DNA from 2 places in the Kocuria sp. 2SI genome. Region 1 is predicted to be linked to the other one. Evidence: riboswitches for the same ligand, from Rfam matches in the RefSeq annotation. Region 1 holds a riboswitch; the other holds the start of a gene.
The links. Region 1 has a riboswitch for S-adenosylmethionine ahead of FFS25_RS00450 (cobalamin-independent methionine synthase II family protein). Riboswitches for the same ligand answer to the same signal wherever they lie in the genome.

Region 1 (3,400 bases):
GCCCGCAGGACTCGAACCTGAAGGCCCACATGAAGGGCCGCCACCTGGTCATGATGAGCCTCGGCTCGGCCATCGGCGCAGGCCTGTTCGTCGGCTCGGGGGCAGGCATCGCCGCCGCCGGGCCGTCGGTGCTCGTGTCCTACGTCGTCGCCGGGTTCCTGATCATCCTGATCATGCGCATGCTCGGCGAGATGGTCGCCGATCACCCCACCTCCGGCGCCTTCTCCGTCTACGCGGGCCGAGCCGTCAGCCCGGCCGCGGGCTTCGCCGTCGGCTGGCTGTGGTGGGTGCAGCTGATCATCGTGATCGCCGCCGAGGCCACCGCGGCCGCCCAGATCCTGGTCTCCGCCTGGCCCATCGCCCCGCAGTGGCTGCTCGCGCTGATCTTCATGATCATCTTCACCGCCATCAACCTCATCGGCGTGGGGCAGTTCGGCGAGTTCGAGTTCTGGTTCTCGCTGCTCAAGGTCGCCGCCGTCGTCGTCTTCCTGGTGATCGGCGGGCTGTTCGTGATCGGCCTGCTGCCCACGGCCGAGGCGCCCGGCCTGGCCAATCTCACCGCCCACGGCGGCTTCATGCCCAACGGCATCGGAGGCGTGGCCGCCGGCCTGCTGATCGTGGCCTTCGCCTTCGGCGGCATCGAGATCGTGGCCGTGGCGGCGGCCGAGACCGAGGACCCCGAGAAGAACGTGGGCCGGGCGATCCGCACCATCGTGTGGCGCATCCTGATCTTCTACATGGGCTCCGTGGCCATCATGGTCCTGGCCATGCCGTGGAACGACGAGAACCTGTTGGCCTCCCCGTTCGTGGCCGTGCTCAACACCGCGGGGCTTCCGGCCGTCGCCTCCATCATGGCGGTCGTGGTGACCGTCGCGCTGCTGTCGTCGCTGAACGTCAACCTGTACGGCGCCTCGCGGATGATCTTCTCGCTGTCCCACCGCAGCCTGGCACCGGCCGCGCTGAGCAGGACCAACCCCCGCGGCGTGCCGGTGGCCGCGGTGGCCTTCGGCTTCGTGACGGTCGGGCTGAACTACCTGTGGGCCGAGGAGATCCTGGGCATCCTGCTCAACATCGTGGGCTCCACCCTGATCGTCATCTGGTCCATGACGATCGTCTCCCACCTGGTGCTGCGCCGCCGCGCCGAGCGCGAGGGCCGCGACCTCGTGCTCAGGGCCTGGGGCTACCCGGTGCTGTCCTACGTGGCGCTGGCGGGCATGGTGGCCGTCGTGATCCTGGGCATGACGGTGCCCGGCGTGCGTCAGCAGATCCTGCTCACGGCGGGCCTGTTCGCTCTCCTGTGGATCATCGGCGCTGTGCTGGCCAAGCGCCGCGGCGTGACCCGCTTCCGCGCCCCGGAGGAGTTCGACGACCCGGCAGCGATGCCCCGCTGACCCTCCGTTCCCCCACCCCGCCGAGTGGATCCCCAGTTGCGCTGTTCGGGCGAACAGCGCAACTGGGGATCCACTCGACGGCTTTCGTGGGTTGGGTGCGACGTCCTCGGCATGGCAGGATGATCGACGTCACCATCACGAGCGACCGAGAGACCTTGGCTCGAAGACGTCGCAGCAACCATGCGGGGATCCGTCCCCAGCGCAGAGGTGCTCCCGCCAGGACCGATGGAAAGGACGTGCCTTCGCGCATGCTGAACACCGACCGCATCCAGACCACCCACGTGGGCTCCCTGCCCCGCACCCCCGAGCTGCTGGCCGCGAACGAGGCCTACCAGGCCGGCACGATCTCGTGGGAGGAGCTCGTGGCCACCATGCAGCAGGGCGTCCGCGACATCGTCGCCCGGCAGTCCGAGATCGGGATCGACATCGTCAACGACGGCGAGTACGGCCACACCATGTCCAGCTCCGTCGACTACGGCGCCTGGTGGAACTACTCGTTCTCCCGCCTGGGCGGGCTGAGCCCCTCCGACGAGGACCGCTGGGACCCGAACGCCGGCGCCAAGCGCTCCTCGCCGGGCAACATCGTGCTGACGTCGTTCGCCGATCGCCGCGACCGGCAGCGCTTCGCCGAGGCCTATGCCGATCAGTCCTCCGGGATCCTCACCGCCCGCAAGCGGGTGGCCCAGCCCAAGATCACCGGGCCGCTGACCTACACCGGCCACGACGCCGTGCAGGCGGACATCGCGAACCTCAAGTCCGCGCTCGAGGGCTCCGGCGCCGAGCAGGGCTTCATCGCCGCTCTGTCCCCCGGCTCCTGCGCCCGAGTGAGCAACGAGTACTACGCCACCGAGGAGGAGCTCGTCTACGCCTGCGCCGACGCCATGCGCGAGGAGTACCAGGCGATCGTCGACGCCGGGCTGATCGTGCAGATCGACGACCCCTCGATCGCCGAGTCGTGGGACCAGATCAACCCGGAGCCCTCGCTCGAGGATTACCGCTCCTTCATCCAGCTGCGGATCGAGGCGCTGAACCACGCGCTGCGCGGGCTGCCGCAGGAGCAGATCCGATTCCACCTGTGCTGGGGCTCCTGGCACGGCCCGCACACGACCGACCTGGAGCTCAAGCACCTGATCGAGCCCCTGCTGCAGATCGACGCCGGAGGCTACTCCTTCGAGGCGGCCTCCGCCCGTCACGGCCATGAGTGGCGCGAATGGGCGGATGCCGGGCTGCCCGAGGACAAGGTCATCATCCCGGGCGTCGTCTCGCACTCCACCAACGTGGTCGAGCACCCGGAGCTGGTGGCCGAGCGCATCGAGCGCTTCGCCTCCGTCGTGGGCCGCGAGCGCGTCATCGCCTCGACCGACTGCGGGCTGGGCGGCCGTCTGCACCCGCAGATCGCCATGGCCAAGCTCGAGTCACTGGCCGAGGGCGCGCAGATCGCCTCGAGCCGCCTCTTCTGACCCCCCCTCCCCACCGCCGAGTGGATACCCAGTTGCGCTACCTGCCTGAACAGCGCAACTGGGTATCCACTCGGCGGGGTGGCCGCATACCCATCTCACGCAGAAAGGAATCTCTTCATGCACCGCTCCGAGAATCGCATCCTCACCACCCACGCCGGCTCCCTGCCGCGCACCGATCAGCTGATCGAGGCTAACCGCGCCCGCACCGGCGGACAGGACTACGACCAGCTGCTCACCGAGTCTGTCGTCGACGTCGTCCAGCGCCAGAAGAACCTGGGGATCGACGTCGTCAACGACGGCGAGTACGGCCACGCCATGTCCGAGGACACCGACTACGGCGCCTGGTGGCACTACATCTTCGACCGCCTCGACGGGCTGGGCCCCGGCTCGGTCGATCTCTGGAGCCAGACGGCGGTGCGCTCCGAGCCGGGTCAGGTGCGGCTCACGAGCTTCGGCGACCGTCGTGACCGACAGCGCTTCCAGGACGCCTACACCGACCCCTCCAGCGGGATCTCGACCGGCAATCTGCCGCCGTTCCCCGAGTTCGTG
Region 2 (3,400 bases), on a different contig from region 1:
TCTCGCCGATGGACGTCAGCAGCTGAGGGCCGAGAACGGACCAATTGGTCATGCCGACACCTCCTTCACGGTCGTGGCCTCTGCAAGCCGGGCGATCGTGTCCTCCACGGCCTGCGGCTCGCCCAGCAGCTCGACGGTCAGGGAGCCGAAGGACTGCTCCTGCAGCACCGACACCCCGCCGAACACGATCCTGAAGCCCACGCCGCGCTCAGCAGCGGCGCGGCTGAGCACCGTGCCGACATCGACGCCCTCGCGGATCTCCATGACCACCAGGCGGCCGTGGTGGCGCGCGCGCAGGTGCGCGAGCTCCTCGGCGTCCGGCTCGGCGTGGACGACGGTGGAGACGAAGCGACGGGTCGTGGGCGACTGCCCGGCCGAGAAGATCTGGGCCGTGGGGCCCATCTCGACCACGCGTCCGCTGTCCATGACCGCGACGCGATCGGCGATCGAGCGCACCACGTCCATCTCGTGGGTGATCAGCACGACCGTGATCCCGAACTCCCGGTTGGCCCGGCGCAGCAGCGCCAGCACCTCCTGGGTGGTCTCCGGGTCCAGTGCGGAGGTGGACTCGTCGGCCAGCAGGATCTTGGGGTTGGCAGCCAGCGCCCGGGCGATGCCCACGCGCTGCTTCTGCCCGCCCGAGAGCTGCTCGGGGTAGTTGCCCGCCCGCTCGGAGAGCCCGACGAACTCGAGCAGCTCCTTCACGCGCGCCCTGCGATCGGCCGCCGACCAGCCCGCCTGCTTCAGCGGGTACTCGACGTTGCCGGCCACTGAGCGCGACGTGAACAGGTTGAACTGCTGGAAGATCATGCCGATGTCGCGACGGATCGGGGCCAGCTGATTCTCGGTGCGGCCGTCGACCCGGCGGCCGTCGACCTCGACGACGCCGGAGGTCACCGGCTCCAGGCCGTTGATCAGGCGCACGAGCGTGGACTTGCCGGCACCCGAGTAGCCGATCACGCCGAAGATCTCGCCTCGGCGGATGTCGAGGGTGACATCGTCGACTGCGGTCACGTCCCGCTTGGTCCTGCCCTTGCCCGTGGTGAAGGACTTGGTGACGCCGTCGAAGCGCACGATCGCCTCGGTCTCGGGCCCGGGCCGACGCCGCTGCGTGTCAGCGGCGTCGGCCACCGGCTCGCTGTCGGGGTGGAACTGCTCGGCCGGGGTCACTTCTGGAGGTCCTCCTCGTAATCGGAGAGGACCTGCTCCAGCTCCTCCTGCGAGAGTTCCATGGTCACCGCGGTGCCCTTGGTGTCCTCCTTCTCGGCCTCCTCGACCTCCGGGGTGTGGAAGAGATCGGCGACCTTGTGGAGGGTCTCGTCGTCCTTGTTGGCCTCGGTGGTGGCGAACAGGTTCACGTACGGACGGGCGTTCTCGTTCTCGGCGCCGTCGGAGGCCAGGGCCGAATCGGGATCGATGTCGCCGCGGGCCAGGAAGTCGTTGTTGATGACGGAGCCGGCCACAGAGTCCAGAGACAGCACGGTCTGCTCGGCCGAGACCGGGGTGACGGAGACCTTCGAGGCCTCGGTGTCGATGTCCGACTCGGTCGGGGCGGTGGTGTCCGAGGTGAACTCGACCAGGCCGTTGGCCTGCAGCAGCAGCAGCGCGCGCGACTGGTTGATCGAGTCGTTGGGGATGGCGATCTCGTCGCCGTCCTGGATGTCCTCGAGCGACTCGTACTCGTTGGAGTACAGGCCCAGCGGGTAGATCGAGGTCGAGGCGATCGGGGTGACGGTCTCCCCGGAGCTGTTGTTGTAGTCCGCCAGGTACGCGATGTGCTGGAACCAGTTCATGTCGACGTCGCCGGAGACGGTCGCCGGGTTGACCTGGCTGTACTCGGAGAGCTCGACCAGCTCGACGGTGATGCCCTCCTCCTCGGCCTTCTCCACGAGGGCCTCGTTCACGGGGGTGGTGCCGACGACGCCGATCTTGATGACCCCGTCGTCGTAGGGGGCCTCATCGGAGTCGCCGCCGCCGCAGCCGGCGAGGGTCAGGCCGAGGACTGTGGTCACGGCCAGGGCGGAGAGACGGTGTGCGCGCATGGGAGGGGTTGCCTTTCGTTCAGCGAGCTGTCCGATCCCATCGGGGTGACCGGCGGCGCTGAACGTCAGGCGTGCGCATCGATGCTGCGCACGAACCCAAATCCGTGCTTGCCGCGGTGCGGAACCGGAGCCGAATGGTCATCTGGGGCACCCCACCACGGTGAGAGGGTTGCCGTCCGGCCAGCCAGAGCTTCGCGCCGGATCTCGTCATCCGGCGCAGATCCTAGCATCTGAGTCCGGTGCGGGCGAGCCCCCCACGAGGCCTGGCACGGGCTCTGGCTCAGGCACCGGATGCACGTCGGCCGCGTCCCGGAGGCCGGCTCATCGACGCCTCTGCCTCACCAGCTCATCAGCGCGGGAGCGAGCCCAGGCCTCGGCTGCCAGCACCGATTCGAGGCTCAGCTCGTCGACGGGCTCATGCTCCCGCACGACTTCGGCCACGAGCTCGACGATCTCCAGGAAGCCCAGGCGCCCGGCGTGGAAGGCCAGGACCGCCTGCTCGTTCGCGGCGTTGAACACGGCAGGGCCGGTGGGCCCTGAAGCCGCCGCCTCCTTGAGCAGACGCACCGCTGGGAAGGCCTCCTCATCCAGCGGCTCGAAGCTCCAGGTCGCCGCCTGAGTCCAGTCGCACGGCGAGGCGGCGCCCGGGACCCGATGCGGCCAGCCGAGGCCCAGCGCGATCGGCAGGCGCATGTCCGGCGGGGAGGCCTGAGCCATGGTGGAGCCGTCCACGAACTGCACCATCGAGTGCACGACGGACTGCGGGTGCACCACCACGTCGATGCGCTCCAAGGGGATGTCGAAGAGCAGGTGGGCCTCGAGGACCTCGAGGGCCTTGTTGACCATGGTCGAGGAGTTCGTGGTCACCATCAGCCCCATGTCCCAGGTGGGATGAGCCAGGGCGTCCTGCGGGCGCACGTCCCGCAGGGAATCGCGCGAGCGCCCGCGGAAGGGTCCACCGGAGGCCGTCAGCACGAGCCGATCGACCTCTGCCGACGCGCCGCTGCGCAGCGCCTGGGCCAGGGCTGAGTGCTCGGAGTCCACGGGGATCAGCGGGTCGTCGTGCGGGGAGGCCTGCGCGGCTCGGCGCACCAGCTCACCGCCGGCGATCAGCGACTCCTTGTTGGCCAGGGCCAGCAGCTTGCCGGCCTCCAGGGCGGCAAGGGTGGGGGCCAGCCCGATCGAGCCGGTGATGCCGTTGAGGACGAGATCGGCCCCCGGCGCTCGCGCCGCCTGCACGGCGGCCTCCGATCCCGCGAGGATCTGCGGGGAATAGTCCTCCCCCAGCGCCAGGACCCGCGAGGCGATCATGCGCTCGAGCAGCGCCGCGTCCTGGACATCGCCGGACGTCGCCACGA

Region 2: another riboswitch for S-adenosylmethionine. It lies ahead of FFS25_RS05550 (MetQ/NlpA family ABC transporter substrate-binding protein); the one in region 1 lies ahead of FFS25_RS00450 (cobalamin-independent methionine synthase II family protein).

What each region holds. Positions count from the first base shown of each region.
Region 1 is NZ_SCNB01000001.1:105,342-108,741, forward strand. It holds gene FFS25_RS00445 (amino acid permease) at 1-1,391, shown strand, start outside; SAM riboswitch class I at 1,521-1,623, shown strand; gene FFS25_RS00450 (cobalamin-independent methionine synthase II family protein) at 1,640-2,851, shown strand; gene FFS25_RS00455 (cobalamin-independent methionine synthase II family protein) at 2,969-3,400, shown strand, end outside.
Region 2 is NZ_SCNB01000007.1:5,857-9,256, forward strand. It holds gene FFS25_RS05540 (methionine ABC transporter permease) at 1-52, opposite strand, end outside; gene FFS25_RS05545 (methionine ABC transporter ATP-binding protein) at 49-1,131, opposite strand; gene FFS25_RS05550 (MetQ/NlpA family ABC transporter substrate-binding protein) at 1,167-2,042, opposite strand; SAM riboswitch class IV at 2,142-2,254, opposite strand; gene dxr (1-deoxy-D-xylulose-5-phosphate reductoisomerase) at 2,364-3,400, opposite strand, start outside.